Linked DNA regions of Prochlorococcus marinus str. MIT 9313. The protein of the gene in region 2 binds, or shares a complex with, the protein of the main gene of each other region. Links are inferred from orthologs where the notes say so. Each region holds a gene or a part of one and is shown on either strand. Other genes may lie near its edges. The genes, in order: rodA and mrdA.

The links.
Region 1: the proteins of mrdA (region 2) and rodA are in contact, whole or in part, in a crystal structure (PDB 6PL5), measured with the Thermus thermophilus proteins. The link is inferred for Prochlorococcus marinus str. MIT 9313 from one-to-one orthologs. Residues at the interface, in WP_223903432.1 of Thermus thermophilus: Arg4, Ile5, His6, Leu8, Ala9, Phe12, Ala15, Leu16, Leu19, Gly20, Arg22, Ala23, Trp24, Leu26, Gln27, Val28, Tyr31, Tyr34, Leu36, Leu43, Thr45, Asp47, Lys156, Gln157, Gly158, Ser160, Val184, Leu201, Glu202; in WP_223903423.1 of Thermus thermophilus: Phe161, Val165, Phe168, Val169, Leu172, Pro198, Tyr199, Glu202, Tyr211, Arg212, Asp213, Gln220, Val221, Gln223, Ser224, Ile226, Ala227, Ile228, Gly229, Ser230, Gly266, Phe267, Val270, Leu274, Tyr277, Gly278, Leu281, Phe285, Leu289, Arg297.

What each region holds. Positions count from the first base shown.
Region 1 is NC_005071.1:1,804,770-1,812,846, forward strand. Bases 1,961-4,758 are described here. They hold rodA (rod shape-determining protein RodA), read left to right. Parts: upstream 1,961-2,616; coding sequence 2,617-3,900; downstream 3,901-4,758. Other genes in these bases: AKG35_RS09135 (Mrp/NBP35 family ATP-binding protein), read left to right, coding at 1,961-2,614; AKG35_RS09145 (HAMP domain-containing histidine kinase), read left to right, coding at 3,897-4,758. Outside these bases: AKG35_RS09125 (N-acetylmuramoyl-L-alanine amidase), read left to right, coding at 1-404; hemF (oxygen-dependent coproporphyrinogen oxidase), read right to left, coding at 331-1,380; more of AKG35_RS09135, read left to right, coding at 1,538-1,960; more of AKG35_RS09145, read left to right, coding at 4,759-5,291; AKG35_RS09150 (photosystem I reaction center subunit II PsaD), read left to right, coding at 5,410-5,838; AKG35_RS09155 (anthranilate synthase component I), read left to right, coding at 5,903-7,423; gshA (glutamate--cysteine ligase), read left to right, coding at 7,420-8,077. UniProt on the Escherichia coli protein: Peptidoglycan polymerase that is essential for cell wall elongation. Also required for the maintenance of the rod cell shape. Functions probably in conjunction with the penicillin-binding protein 2 (mrdA).
Region 2 is NC_005071.1:43,628-51,819, reverse strand. The notes cover bases 1,503-4,415. They hold mrdA (penicillin-binding protein 2), read right to left. Parts: upstream 3,904-4,415; coding sequence 2,101-3,903; downstream 1,503-2,100. Other genes in these bases: AKG35_RS00245 (hypothetical protein), read right to left, coding at 4,326-4,415; AKG35_RS00250 (hypothetical protein), read right to left, coding at 3,909-4,310; AKG35_RS00260 (glycosyltransferase family 4 protein), read left to right, coding at 1,503-2,065. Outside these bases: AKG35_RS00265 (NAD-dependent epimerase/dehydratase family protein), read left to right, coding at 1-890; more of AKG35_RS00260, read left to right, coding at 920-1,502; more of AKG35_RS00245, read right to left, coding at 4,416-4,937; guaA (glutamine-hydrolyzing GMP synthase), read right to left, coding at 5,407-6,993; cobalt-precorrin-5B (C(1))-methyltransferase CbiD, read right to left, coding at 7,034-8,185. UniProt on the Escherichia coli protein: Catalyzes cross-linking of the peptidoglycan cell wall. Responsible for the determination of the rod shape of the cell. Is probably required for lateral peptidoglycan synthesis and maintenance of the correct diameter during lateral and centripetal growth.

The DNA.
Region 1 (8,077 bases), 1.8 Mb from region 2 along the record:
GCCGCCTTTCCAAGCAAGGCGACTACATCCTAGAGATTCACTTCGATGCATACAGCCCGCATGGATATGGATCTGGACTGATCCCAGCCCTCAATCGCAACCTCAACCGAGTGGATGAAAGTCTTGCTCAGAGCTTCGGTCGATTTCCCAGATTCTTTCGGGGAGGCCTTGGTGGACCAAGACGAGGGATCAGCATCCTTGAGATCGGAATGCTGGAAGGGAGTCTGGAGGCAAATCTCCGCAACCCCAAAACCAGAGAAGCAACCATTCAAGCCATCGCCCTAAAAGTCACCGATGCTTTGATGCTGGGAGTACGTGGGAAGACGTCTTCTAATCCACCGCCTGGTGTGGTCGACAACGCTCCTCCAACGTCGCATCCTCAAACCAATTCTGAGGTCGAGTAAACAAATCAGTGAGCAAAGCCTCCCTTGAATCAGCTGGTGCGACATATCCATACTCCCAACGAGCCAGTGGTGGCAAAGACATCAAGATCGACTCAGTTCGACCATTGGTTTGCAATCCGAAAATCGTGCCCCGATCCCAGACCAGATTGAACTCCGCATATCGCCCACGGCGATACAACTGGAATTGACGTTCTCGATCGCCATAGGCCTGCTCCTGACGTTTCTCCACAATCGGCACATAAGCCGGCAAGAAAGCCTTCCCACAAGCCTTGGCCAGCTCAAACAACTGTTCCCAGCTCTTCGGATGAGGCCCTAACTCCCGTGAGACCTGTGCAGCGGGCCCCTCAGAGTTTTGACCTTTGTAAAGCACTCCAGATCCATCCTGATAGTCGTAAAAAATTCCACCCACTCCACGTGTCTCACCACGGTGCTTCAGATAGAAATATTCGTCACACCAAGGTTTAAAGACCTTATGGAGCTCAGGTCCAACCGTGTCACAAGCCTGCTTGTGAACGCGATGGAAATGGCGGGCATCTTCCAGGTAGGGATAAAACGGCGTGAGGTCAGCGCCACCACCAAACCACCAAACCGGCCCCGCCTCGAAATAGCGGTAATTCAGGTGGATCGTAGGTACATAGGGATTGCGCGGGTGTAGCACCATCGAAGTGCCGGTAGCAAACCAGGGATGCCCCTTTGCCTCAGGCCGCTGATTCAAAATCGACGGAGGCAACTCCTCGCCGTGCACCTCAGAGAAATTAACGCCGCCCTGCTCGAAAACTCGGCCCTCACGCATCACCTTGGATCGCCCACCACCCCCTTCAGGCCGCTCCCAACTGTCAGTTCTAAAAGATTGGCCACCATCCAGACTCTCCAGTTCATTACAGATCTCATCTTGCAAGCCGAGTACCAATTCACGTGCACGTTTGCGCGAGTGAGGAGGAGGAGGACCTTGGCCAAGATTCTCAGAAGCGCCCATAAGCTTGCCAATTAAAGTAGGAACAATGCAGACAACAGTAATAGAATTGCGTTGTATTTTGTGCCAAGACAGCTCTGTTTTTGTGTCTTTTCAGATATCGCCCTTGAGAACTGTCACGAGAGTCCACACATAGGATCCTCTCACCTGAAGGAAAGGCATGGCCACGGCCGAGCAGGCACACAATGCGCTTGATCAAGTCAAGGATTCAGGCAGCGGCCGCTCGGCTCTGGAAATGGGCTGGATTGACCAAGTCCGTGTCATTCCTCCTCGCGCCGTCATCCGCCTCACCTTGCCTGGATTTGCCCAAAGCCAAAGGGATCGATTGGCACAAGAAGCTCGACAAGCCTTACTAGAGCTCAACGGCATCAGTGAGGTGCAGATTGAAATTGGGGAGACTGCCAGCCAGGGGCCTATAGGCCAGGCTGGCCATGGACAATCTGCCGAGCCCCAGGCCATCCAAGGGGTTCAGCAGATTGTCGCCGTAAGCAGTGGTAAAGGGGGTGTTGGCAAAAGCACCGTGGCCGTCAATCTGGCCTGCGCACTAGCCCAGGAGGGCCTAAGCGTGGGACTGCTCGATGCCGATATCTATGGACCAAATACTCCAACCATGCTTGGAGTCGCTGATCGCACGCCTGAGGTGAGCGGCAACGGTGCTGAGCAATGCATCATCCCGATCGAAAGTCATGGGATAGCCATGGTGTCGATGGGTCTGCTAATCGAGGAGAACCAACCAGTGATCTGGCGCGGCCCGATGCTGAACGGGATTATCCGCCAATTCCTGTATCAGGCCTACTGGGGGGAGCGAGATGTTTTGGTGGTCGATCTACCTCCAGGCACTGGCGATGCACAGTTGTCACTAGCGCAGGCAGTTCCCATTGCGGGGGTGGTGATTGTCACCACCCCCCAGAAAGTTTCACTGCAGGATGCTCGCCGAGGACTGGCAATGTTCAAGCAAATGGGCATCAACGTGCTCGGCGTGGTCGAAAACATGACCGCCTTCGTACCTCCCGATCAACCAGAGCGTCGTTACGCCCTATTCGGCTCTGGAGGGGGAGAGCAGCTGGCGATGGAAAACAATGTCCCTCTGCTGGCACAAATCCCTATGGAAATGCCTGTGCAAGAGGGGGGTAATGAAGGTAGCCCCATCGTTCATAGCCGACCCGAATCAGTGAGTGCCAAAGCCTTCAAGCAATTAGCCAAACAAGTTCTGGATTGCGCCTCCAAGGCCAGCTGACCATGCTTTCAAGCCAGAGGCGGCGACGCAATGGTGGCAAGTCCTTCCGTTCTAAGGGGCATCTACGTAGATGGTGGAAAGAACTGGATCTAGTGCTCTGGGGGGTGCCAGTGGCCATGGTGATCCTTGCGGGCGTCCTGATCGCCAGCACTCAAAGACAGGCTGATTACGCCGACTGGTATCACCACTGGATCACCGCTGGATTGGGATGCTTGGTCGCTCTGTTGCTGGCCCGATTGCCAGTCCAGAGACTGCGGCCGCTATTAATTCCCCTCTACGCACTTACAGTTCTGAGCCTGGTAGCCGTTCGCCTAATCGGCACCTCCGCCCTAGGCGCTCAGCGGTGGATCAGCATCGCTGGGGTGAATGTTCAGCCATCTGAATTCGCCAAACTGGCAGCAATACTCCTTTTGGCAGCAGTACTCGACCGCCACCCGATAGAACGCCCCATCGACCTGATGAGGCCTTTGGCCGTGATTTCTGTGCCCTGGACACTGGTCTTCCTGCAACCGGATCTCGGCAGTTCACTCGTGTTCGGCGCCCTGCTAGTGACAATGCTCTATTGGGCTGACATGCCCTGGGAATGGGTCCTGTTGCTCCTATCACCTCTAGCCACAGCACTCCTTGCGGGGCTATGGCCTTGGACTCTCTGCGCATGGCTCCCTCTGATGGGTTTGCTGGCCTATCGCTCACTGCCATGGAAACGCCTGGCCGCTTCGCTCACTTTGGCGCTGCAAGGAATCGTGGCTGTTACCACCCCTTGGCTTTGGTTGCATGGCCTCAAGGACTATCAAAGAGAACGGCTAGTGCTGTTTCTCGATCCCACCAAAGACCCCCTAGGTGGTGGCTATCACCTCCTGCAAAGCACTGTGGGCATTGGCTCTGGCGGGCTATTTGGCACAGGGCTGCTGCAAGGTCAACTCACCAAGCTCCGTTTCATCCCCGAGCAGCACACCGATTTCATCTTCAGTGCCCTAGGGGAAGAAACTGGCTTCATCGGGACCATCCTTGTCGTAACAGGCTTCGCGCTACTCATGGGACGCCTACTACAAGTTGCCAGAGAAGCCCGCACTGACTTCGAATCACTGGTTGTCATAGGCGTCGCCACGATGGTGATGTTCCAAGTGGTCGTGAACATCTTTATGACCATTGGCCTTGGCCCTGTCACTGGCATCCCCTTACCATTTATGAGCTATGGCCGCTCAGCAATGGTGGTGAACTTCGTAGCACTTGGACTCTGCCTTTCGGTGGCACGCCGAGGTCACACAAGACTCAACAACTGGTGAGCGATTCCATCTCGCTCATCACGATCCAACAACGGCTTGCAGAAGGTGTCACTCCTGGCCGCGTCGATGAAGCCACCGTTCGACGCCTGTGGTGGGCAGCTCTGGACACCTTGCAAGACGACATCCTGCTGCCCATGGATCCTGAAAAGGGGCTTTGGCTGGCAGCACCCCTACCTGCGCTCTATGAGCCAAGACTGCTCGAACGCTTAAAAGGATGGGTCTGGGCACCAGACGAGCTCGAAACACTCCATTCTCCTCAAGGCGGCCTCTTGCCTCCCAGTCGCGTCAGGTCATCAATCAATGAGAGAAGCAATTCAGCTGTCGGGGGCTATCAACGGTTACCACTGCGCCAAAACGATGGTCATGAGCCCCTTCTGCTGATCATTACCCCGGATGTTCAAATTGCCCTGGCCCTGCATGGCAAACCCGCAGAGCGCCATCTGTTAATGCGCAGTGATCCAGAAACCCTCAGTGATCTCTTGAAGATGCTGGACCTGAGACTAAACAGCGAAGACCCTGGCCATGCCATTGAGCTTCGTCAGGCTTTGGCAAACCTAGGACCTTTACAAAGTAATCCTGAACTAGAAAAAATCTTCTGGCCTCGACTTGCGGAACGGTTGGCCGGCATGGCCCCAAGTCTCACAATGCAACCGATTCCTGAAAGATCACACCCGGCCAAGTCCAGAGGAGAAACCAATCAAGAAACGAGTGCTGAACTCATTCTGCTGGAGGCACTCACTCATGAGGTGCGAACCCCACTAGCGACCATCCGAACCCTGATCCACTCCCTGCTGCGGCGAAGTGACCTTCCTGGTGTCGTAGTCAACCGTCTCAAACAGATCGATGCTGAGTGCACTGAGCAAATTGATCGATTCGGCCTCATTTTTCATGCCGCAGAACTTCAGCGGCAGCCGCCAGAAGCGTCCATGCTCGCCCATACCGACCTCGGCGCCATGCTGATAATGCTTCATCCAGCCTGGCGTCAGCAGCTCGAACGCCGCGGGGTAGGACTCCAGATCGATATCACCCCTGATTTGCCAGAAGTTCTTAGTGATCCAAGACGTCTTGAACCGATGCTGGGTGGATTAATTGATCGCACGAGCCGCGGCCTGCCAGCAGGTGGCAGCCTATCGCTCACGCTTCGCCCTGCGGGCCCCCGCCTAAAGCTTCAAATCCTCAGCCAAATACCAAATCATGAAGATCAAGGAGCCAGCAGTAGGGATCAAAAGGCTGCTCTAGGCCCAGTGCTGAGCTGGGACCCCAAAACCGGCAGCCTGCAACTCAGCCAAGCAGCAACCCAACGAATGCTGGCTAGCTTGGGTGGGTGGCTAACACAGCGTCGGGACAAAGGGCTCACAGTATTTTTTCCCATCGCTGAGGAAAAACTTTGAACTCCAAAACAAGCCACAATGTTGACGGGTGTGAAGCTTGCTGCCAAGCAGTGCCATAGGGCACAAAACGCAGTGCTACTTTTCACCAGTAACGGTATGCCGATTCTCGAGGTTACTCATGACAGCAACGGCGTTAACAGGTCAGTATCCCAAGTATCTAGGGAGCACCGGGGGCCTTCTAAATTCCGCTGAAACCGAAGAGAAGTACGCCATCACTTGGAGCAGCTCAACAGCTCAGGTATTCGAACTACCCACTGGCGGCGCAGCTGAAATGAATGAGGGCGAGAACCTCATGTATTTCGCTCGCAAAGAACAATGCCTCGCGTTAGGCACTCAACTGCGTACCTTCAAACCCAAGATTGAAGACTACAAAATTTATCGCGTCTTCCCAGGTGGTGACACCGAATTCCTGCATCCAAAAGACGGCGTATTCCCCGAGAAAGTCAATGAAGGGAGAGTCACAGTGAACCTCAACAATCGCCGGATCGGAGAAAACGCCAATCCAGCGAAATTAAAATTCAGCGGGCGCAACACCTACGACGCCTGAGTCCCTTTCGCCTGAAGGGTACGGGGATCTTCAACCACTCGGCACCAGCTGCGAAGATTCCCTCATGCTCAGCTCTGATCGTGACCATTTCTTTGAGATGGCTGCTAGTGGTGCCAATTTCATTCCTTTGGCCCGCAGTTGGCCAGCGGATCTGGAGACTCCTCTAACAACTTGGTTAAAAGTTGGGGCAGATCATCCCCCTGGGGTCTTACTCGAATCGGTCGAAGGGGGTGAAACTCTTGGGCGCTGGAGTGTGGTGGCCTGCAATCCACTTTGGACAGCCACCTGCCGAGGGAAACACCTCACACGTCGTTGGCGAGAAGGACGAACCGATGAAGCCATCGGCAACCCTTTTGAAGGCCTCAGGCAATGGCTTGCTCCTTATCGCACCGCAACCCTGCCAGGCCTACCCCCCCTTGGCCAGCTCTATGGAATGTGGGGTTTTGAACTGATCAAGTGGGTTGAACCCACAGTGCCCGTTCACTTAAGGGACAACAACGATCCGCCTGATGGCATCTGGATGCTGATGGACAGCATCTTGATCATTGATCAAGTTAAACGCCTCATCACTGCCGTGGCATACGCAGACCTGAGTGTCGAGCAAACGGCTAACGAAGCTTGGGACAAGGCACAAGCACGCATTCAAGACCTAGAAAAGTGCATGGCGGAACCACTTGCGCCGATTCAGCCACTGCAATGGCAACCAAAAAGTCAATCTCCACCTTCCACCATCAGTAACTACAGCCAACAAGGCTTTGAGGAGGCAGTTCAAACCGCCAAGCAACACATCGCCGCAGGTGATGTGTTCCAGCTTGTAATCAGTCAACGGCTGGAGACCAGAGTTCCTCAACAGCCACTTGAGCTCTACAGAAGTCTGCGGATGGTGAATCCTTCTCCATATATGGCTTTCTTTGACTTCGGCGACTGGCAGCTGATTGGCTCAAGCCCGGAGGTCATGGTCAAGGCGGAGCCTGTCGCCGATGGCATTAAGGCCAGCCTTCGGCCTATTGCCGGCACGCGTCAGCGTGGCGGCAACGAACTTGAGGACCACAATCTTGAAGCAGAGTTGATGGCAGATCCCAAGGAACGTGCCGAGCATGTGATGTTGGTTGATCTTGGCCGCAATGACCTTGGACGCGTTTGCAGGCCGGGCAGTGTGATGGTGAAAGAGCTGATGGTGATCGAGAAATATTCCCACGTCATGCACATCGTCAGTGCAGTGGAAGGTGTGCTTGCCAAAGGCAAGGATGTTTGGGATCTACTCATGGCCTCATTCCCAGCAGGCACGGTCAGTGGCGCCCCAAAAATCAGAGCCATGCAGCTCATTCATGAGCTCGAACCCGACTCAAGAGGACCTTATTCAGGTGTGTATGGGTCCATCGATCTCAACGGTGCTCTGAATACAGCTATAACCATTCGCACAATGATTGTGCGGCCCCATCCTGAAGGCGGCTGGCAAGTCAAGGTTCAAGCAGGCGCTGGTGTGGTGGCCGATTCCATCCCCACCAAGGAATACGAAGAGACCCTCAACAAGGCAAGGGGAATGCTCACAGCCCTGGCCTGCCTCGAGTCCCACAAGTCATGAGTACCCGGCTGCTACTTAAGGGGTTCGAAGTGGAGCTGTTCACAGGACGCTTCAGCGGTGAGCACGTCGGCGTAGCTACTGCCGTAGCAAGCGATCTTGCTGATTTCGTCACAGAACCAGACCACCGAAATCTGGAATACATCACTGAGCCAAATCAACACTACGGCCCATTGAGGGAAGCCCTGCTGGCTCCTAGGCGAAGACTACGCCAATGGTTGGTTCCACGGCAGCTCACATTGATTCCTGGTAGCACCCTCAGCCTGGGCGACAGTCATCACTTTGAACGATCTGATCCGCTCAACCCCTATCACGATTTGATTGAGGCCAACTACGGCACCAGGGTGGTCACCACCAGTGTTCACATCAACCTAGGGCTTGAAGATCTACCGCTGCTGTTTGCTGCGCTGCGCTTGGTGCGTTGTGAAGCAGCCCTCTTTCTTGCCCTGAGTGCAAGCTCCCCCTTCCTAGATGGCCAGCCCACGGGAAGCCACTCTCAGCGATGGCTGCAATTTCCACTCACTCCAGAGCGGGTACCACTCTTCCAAAACCATCCTGACTATGTCGCTTGGGTTGAAGCACAACTAGCCACTGGCACGATGCAAAATGAGCGTCATCTATGGACCTCAGTACGGCCAAACGGACCTCGCCGCCCAT
Region 2 (8,192 bases):
CGCCCTACTCGATGAAGAGCAGCTCCACCAAGCGCTATACCGTCGATAACAACGTCAACGGCACTCACAATCTGCTCGCCGCCATCGTTGAAAGCGGCCTAGACATCCACATCGTGCACCTGGGAACGATGGGGGTGTACGGCTACGGCTCGCACCGCGGAGCCACCATTCCTGAGGGATACCTCAAAGTGGAAGTGCCCCAGCCTGATGGCAGCCGTTTCGAGGAAGAAATTCTTCACCCAGCCAGCCCTGGAAGCGTCTATCACATGACCAAGACGCTCGATCAACTGCTTTTCCTCTACTACAACAAGAATGACCAAATCAGGATCACCGACCTTCACCAAGGCATCGTCTGGGGTACCAACACTGAAGCAACCGCTAGGGATCCACGACTAACCAACCGCTTTGATTACGACGGTGACTACGGCACAGTTCTCAACCGCTTCCTGATGCAGGCAGCAATCGGTTATCCGCTCACTGTCCATGGAACAGGAGGTCAAACCCGTGCCTTCATCCACATCTGCGATTCTGTGAAGTGCGTACAACTGGCTCTTGAAAACCCACCGGCTAAAGGCGAACGAGTCAAGATTTTCAACCAAATGACCGAGAGCCACCAAGTAGGTGAACTTGCCAAGAAGGTAGCTGCCCTAACCGGCGCCGAACTAAACCATCTTCCAAACCCACGCAACGAAGCAGTGGAGAATGATCTGATTGTGGATAACCGCTGCTTCATCGAACTTGGACTCAAACCAACCACCCTCGACGATGGCCTACTTGCTGAAGTAGTCGATGTGGCAAAACGCTGGGCAGACCGCTGCGACCGCAGTCGTATCCCATGTGTATCGGCCTGGACTTCGACCCAAGCGGAGGCCATCAAGAACCCCTCCTAAACAGCCTGCCCACACCACCCGCTGAACCAGTGAAGATCGCCTTTTTCACAGAGACCTTCCTCCCAAAAGTGGATGGAATCGTGACAAGACTCACCAAAACGGTGCAGCACCTGGTTGAAGCCGGTGATGAAGTGATGGTGTTCTGCCCGGAAGGCTGTCCTAGCGAATACATGGGAGCCGAATTGATAGGAGTGCCAGCCATGCCACTGCCGCTCTATCCGGAACTGAAGCTTGCCCTGCCCAGACCAGCCGTTGCCGAAGCCCTAGAAACCTTCGAACCCGATCTCGTACACGTTGTCAATCCAGCTGTACTAGGCCTTGGGGGAATTTGGCTCGCCAAAACCAACGGAATCCCTCTAATCGCTAGCTACCACACCCACCTCCCGAAATACCTAGAGCATTACGGCATGGGCATGCTGGAACCCTTGCTCTGGGAACTTCTCAAGGCAGCCCACAATCAAGCAATACTCAATCTCTGCACCTCAACAGCAATGGTGGCTGAATTGAGCGAGAAAGGGATCCAAAACACCGCCCTGTGGCAACGCGGCGTGGATACCGAACTCTTTCGACCGGAACTGCGCAACGAAACCATGCGCTTACGCCTTTTGAACACAAACGACGATCAAGGTGCCCTGCTTCTCTACGTAGGGCGGCTCTCCGCCGAAAAGCAAATCGAACGCATCAAACCTGTTCTCGATCGCATACCCGAGGCACGATTGGCCCTAGTAGGCGATGGACCTCACCGCCAGCAACTGGAAAAAGCATTTGAAGGCACTGCTACAACATTTGTGGGCTATCTCGAAGGGGAAGAACTAGCCAGTGCATATGCAAGCGGGGATGCCTTTCTATTCCCCTCAAGCACCGAAACCCTTGGGCTCGTTTTACTGGAAGCAATGGCAGCAGGTTGTCCTGTAGTAGGAGCCAATCGTGGCGGAATCCCAGACATCATTACCGACGGAGTCAACGGCTGTCTCTACGAGCCGGATGGAGTGGATGGAGGGTCCACCAGCCTGATCAATGCAACCCGACGACTGCTCGGCAACGATCTCGAGCGTCAAGGTCTGCGCAAAGCAGCCCGTCAAGAAGCCGAACGCTGGGGATGGGCCAGTGCCACGCAACAACTGCGGAGCTACTACAGAACAATCCTCGGCCAACCCCTCAACCTGGCCGCCTGAGACCAAACATCAGTGTGTTCTGAGAGTCAGTGCGTTCAACTAGAGCGTGTGCGATTCCAAGCCTGAAGCACCTGCCGTGCCATAGGCAACGCATGGACCGAACCGCCACCAGGAGTGTTCTGGGCAAAAGCAACAACGACGATTTCTGCTGACTGATATGGCGCAAAACATGCAAACCATGCGTGATCAGAGCCACCGGTACTGTCCTCAGCAGTGCCCGTCTTGCCAGCCACTTGCGGAAAGTTCGGCAAATTGAGACCTGAACCAGTCCCATCCTGCACAACCTTTCGCAAACCACGCCGAATCGTCGCCAATGTGGATGGCTTGATATCGACCTTGATGCGTCGCAGTGATGAAGTCCAGTCGATCGCACCATCTGCCAGATGAGGAGTGACCAAAAACCCCCCATTGGCAAATACTGCATAAGCGCGAGCAAGTTGCAAAGGAGTGATCTGAACCACAGATTGACCAATCGAGGCGCTGGCCATGTCCTCGGGAATCCAAGGAGTCGTTCCAGCTTCAGCCCAACCCCGACCTTTAGCCGCCCAGGCCTGATGGCCCACCAAGCCCTTACTCTCCTCATAGCCAATCTCAATCCCAGTGCGGGCATCGAAACCAAGCTTGATGGCGGCTTCATAAAGCGCCTTAGAACCCACACCCACACCCACCTGATAAAAGAAGGTATTGCTGGAAAAGCGCAGCGCATCCTCATAACCGATCGTGCCAAATCCGACACCGTTGTGGTCAGGGAAACAATGCCCCCCATAAGTGATGCATGCCGCCGTCTTTAAACGCACATCAGGCAGAAACTTGCCACTCTCCATACCCGCCATACTTGTCACAGGTTTCCAAGTACTCCCAGGGTCATAGGCATTCATGGCCCGACTGAGCAATGGCTTGCTCGACGAAGCAAAAAGCTTGTCGTACTCCTTCTGCGTGGTGACCAGTTTTGAGAAAAAATTGGGATCAAAGGCAGGGCGACTAGCCATGGCGCGAATAGCACCGTTACGAGGGTCGAGTGCTACAACTGCACCGCCAGGCTTATCTTCAAGAGCCTTTTCAGCAGCCAACTGCAAATCAAGGTCCAGTGTGAGGAGGAGGTCTTTACCCGCCTGTGAAGGCTTGTCACCAAGACTGCGCTGCACCTCTCCCATAGCGTTGACTTCAAGCATCTGACCACCCCACTTCCCTCGTAAATGAGGTTCATAGGCTGCCTCTACTCCAATTCGGCCAATGCGATCTCTAATCTCATAACCCTGATCAGCGAGAGTTTTAAACTCCTTTTCAGTAATTGGCTGGGTATAACCCAAAACATGAGCGGCCAAAGTGCCGTGCGGGTAGTGACGGAGTACATCCACATCGACCTGGGCCGCTTCAAAACTGCGAGCCTGCTCTCGAAAACGCAGCACCTGCTCAGGTTTCAAATCAGTTGCCAAAGTGATGCGATAGCCATCCATGCCAACCCCCTGTCGCCTGCGCTGATCTAAATCCTGCTTAGGAAGATTGAGCAACTGAGAAAGACTGTCACGAAGCCCAGGCCAATTAACATCACTCACCAATCGAGGCTGCAAATAAAGGTTGTAGCTGAGCTTGCTTGAGGCAAGTACACGGCCTTGACGATCGAGCAGCCGACCACGAATCGGTGAGCGGGGTACCAAGCGAATCCGATTTTCATCTGCCAACTCTCGGTATCGGGCCCCTTCCAACAGCTGTAACCAGGTCAACCGCGCCACCATGGCACCACTAAACAAAAGCACCAGCGCAAACAAGACCTTGGGCTGCTGGCCTAAACCACTGTGCCGCTGATTGGCACGTCCCAAAGGCCGCGATCCGCTCATCAACGTCAGCTTTGTTCCACGCCTGATGTTGGCGATTTTTCACCAACATCTTTCTGCAGGTGAAGCTGAAGAGCATCAAGCCGTCCCTCAATCCTGGCCAGCACCTCCAGCAAAATCTGCTGATCCTGAGGGTCTGGGGAATTCACAACGACATCATCAACGGCCACATTCACTGCCATCACAGGATTCCCCAGCCCTGGGCTGACCTGATCTAATCGATCACGTACTGATCGAGCAGCAGCTTCTCCTTCAACACGGAGCTCCTGGAGGGGATCACTTGAGCCCGTAAAAGCTTCCACCATTTTTCTCGCTCCACCACGACGAACCCGATCAACCATCGCCAAGCCAACAGGAAGAGCATCCTGCATCAGGGAAAGGCGAAGGCTGTCGAACGAATCGTCGGCCATGCAAGCCTCAAAGGTCTACCTAACAACAGTTTGCTCGGAAGGGATCAAAAGTGTTGGGCAAGACGTTTGAGACATTCCCATCGACCAGCCCCCAAAACCTGCCAAAACCAATAACGCCACCATTGGTCCCACAGCATGATGCGTTGTCTCCAAGCTGAACCATTCCCTCCAAGACCGCAAAAAACGCTCACGAGCAAAGCGCTTGCGCTCACGAGACTCTTGTTTGAAACGCCTGCGAAACGACTTCTCGACCCAGCGCTCAAAAGACTGCTTCTTGGTGACCGCCATCTTGCGCTCGACCTCAAGCAACTGGCCAGCTGTAAGTTCAGGGTGAAAAGTGCCGATCAGCTCCAAACTTTTAAGGAACATCTCAACAGCAGCATCCTTGATATCCCTTTGGCTCTCATCCAACAGGGCCCAATCAAGCTCAGGGTAAAAGCGACCACGATTGAGGCTGATCTGGTCTTCACCCAACTGACCGGGCTCCCTTAACCAACGATCGGTGTTGCTGTCAAACCTTCGCCAGTACAGGAAAGGGTTGATATAAACGGTCTTACCCGCAAACTGAATGCTGTCCTGTTGCAAACGGCGATCTAGCTGTATGTCTTGCTGGTGGGCGACGGTCAAAAGTCTCTAGGCCAGTGGCCCAGGTTATCGAGTCATTCTGAGCTTCACCAGTCCCTGATCACCTCAACAGAGTCGACTTTCACTTCAAGGGTGCGAATCAACAAGATTGAGTGATGCAGAGCATTCTCGAAGATGACTTGAGCTCATGCAGCCGAGTTAGAGCAGAGAGGGTTGGCGAACAAGATTCGACGCTAGAAAGATCATCTAATGTTTGTCACCATCAACACATCGGCAATGATTGCCAAATAAGCGAAAGTCAAAGTTGATCATTAGCAGCATGAAACAAACTGATTCAAACAACAATTGACAAGAAAAGTGCAAGCTTATCAAAGGCCAAGATAAATAACATTCTCAATCCAACTAAAATCGTAGAGTTCTTAAAACTGATACCAGAATGTGCAACTCTGCATCACCTCCAATAAAACGTGAAGCCGCAATTTAGGGTGAAGAGAAAAATTTAATACTTAAACTATTCCCACTCAATCGTTCCAGGAGGCTTACTGGTAATGTCAAGCACAACCCTGTTTACACCTCTCACTTCATTGACAATTCGATTGGAGATACGCTCCAAAAGTTCATGAGGTAAACGCGACCAATCCGCTGTCATGCCGTCCTCACTGGAGACACATCGCAGCACAATCGGCCAGGCATAGGTGCGTTTATCCCCCATTACCCCGACAGAGCGAACCGGTAGTAATACGGCAAAAGCCTGCCAAATCTCGTGATATAAACCCGCCTCACGGATTTCCTCTCGCACGATTAAGTCAGCATCGCGTAAGCAATTGAGCTTTTCATCGTTAACTTCATCAAGGATACGAATCGCCAGACCTGGCCCAGGAAAAGGATGGCGGCGGACAATCTCCTCAGGCAGCCCCAAAGCACGGCCTACCTTACGCACTTCATCCTTAAACAATCGCCTAAGTGGCTCCACCAATTTGAACTGCAAATCTTTGGGAAGACCGCCCACATTGTGGTGGCTCTTGATCTTCACGGCCACCCGCTCTCCGGTTTTCGGGTCGATGTTGGTACCAGAACTCTCGATCACATCCGGATAAAGAGTGCCCTGCGCAAGATAATCAAAGGGACCGAGACGATTGCTTTCCTCCTCAAACACCCTGATAAATTCCGTGCCGATGATCTTGCGCTTTTCCTCAGGATCAATAATCCCCTTGAGCTTAGAAATAAAGCGTTGACGAGCATTAATGTATTCAACATTGATATGGAACTTTTGATCAAAGAAATCCATCAAGAATTCAGGCTCACCTTTACGCATAAAACCCTGATCAATAAACATGCACGTGAGCTGATCTCCAATGGCCTTTTTTAATAGAAAAGCCAAGGTTGAGGAATCAACTCCTCCAGACAAAGCAAGCAAGACCCTTTTCTGACCCACCTGAGCCTGCACCTGAGCAATCGCTTCTTCAATAAATGCAGTGGTCGTCCAATTCGGCTCACAACCACAAATGTGGTAAACGAAGTTTCGAATCAGAGCAATTCCATGGCTTGAGTGCACCACCTCAGGGTGAAACTGAACGCCATAAAACTGACGATTGTGATCAGCAACCGCCGCATCAGGAGTATTGGCTGTGTGAGCAAGCCGCACAAACCCCTCAGGCAAATCCCTCACCACATCACCATGGCTCATCCACATCGTGGAGCCACTTTCAACATTGGTGAGAAGGTCCCTAGGGTCCTCGACCTGCAAGGGAGCCTTACCGTATTCAGCCTTGCCAATAGCAGCCTCCACCCGACCACCCAGCTGCTGCACCATTAACTGCATGCCGTAACAGACACCAAGCACAGGAATACCCAAATCCCAAATGTTCGGATCACAAAGCGGCGCTCTCTCGGCATACACAGAGCTAGGTCCGCCACTCAAAATGATGCCCTTCGGGGCAAGCTGGCGAAGCTCATCCGCTGAGGTGCAATAGCTCATTACCAATGAGTAGACCTCTGTTTCTCGCACCCGACGGGCAATCAGCTCTGAATACTGAGAGCCAAAATCGAGAATGACGATTGCCGGCTGGCGCTTACCTTCAGACTGGGAATTGGACATATCAGCGAAAAAGCTCCTCTGGAGTCAACCAACAGAACGTTCAGGGTAGAGAAAGGCTTATCGGTGAATCCTCAGGGGTCACTCCCAAGACAGCCAACTGTTGAGACCCTTGGGGACCAGCCCAGCGCAACCGTCGCTGACGATCGAAAAGAGCTGCCCCAATAGCTATCGACCATGAGCCATAACGGGCAAGGTAGGCAGCACTGCGATGCTCCACTGTTACCGCCAGCCGATACCAAAGCTTGCGTACCAGCTCTGGGTCTTGAGCTTCCAGCATCTTCAATGCTGCCTCCATGGAATCAGCCTGGCCAAGTTGCCGGATCAGATCCAACGGCAATCCTTCTCGCACAGCCATGGCCGCAAGCACCTCCAAACGACCATCTGCCAGATGGTGATGAGTATGAAAAATCCCCCCTGCCAACTTCACCAACTTGCCGTGATACCCCAACAACAACAATTGCTCCACCCCAGCCTCTGCCGCGGCCACGATGACAGGCCCCAACCAATTGCCAATCTTGAGGAGCGGCTGGGCAGCCAACCCCAACTGTCGAGCTAGATCAAGACCATTCTCACCAATCACCAAAGTCATTGCTCCACAAAAATCTGAAGCGGCACTTTGCCGACGTAGTTGCTCAATGGTCTGCTGCAACTGATCAGGAGAGGCGCTGACCTGCACATCCGCCTGGGTACCAATCAAGGCCAAGCCATCCACAACCCCAAAAGCTGCATTACTGGTACGTGCTGCCAAATCTCTACCCCTAGGCAACACAACTTCCAACTGCAACCCTCGACCCGAAGGCACCAGGGGGTACAAATTACGACTCAAAAGCTCGCGTGCAAATCGAGACACACACGCCTCTCCACCGGACCCCAGCGTGCCAACACCCTTGCCTGCCAAGAGATTCAGCCAGGCTTCTGAATGAACATTCAACTCATCATCAACCAACTCCTGCCACTGAACACACACCCAAATCTCCAAACCTCTTGTGAGATCCAGACCTGAACCTGGATCGCAATGGCTGATTGCCAAAGCCTGTTCACCTCCAGCCAAAACCGCTGCCGAGGTGACTGAAACAGCCAAAGGTTCGTCGCGATCAGGCAATTCAAGCAACTGAGAAGCACTGAAAGGCCTGCCAAGCAAAGCTTCAGTAGCAGCTCGGGCCGCAGCCGCGACCCAAACCGGGAGCGTCAACCCCCTT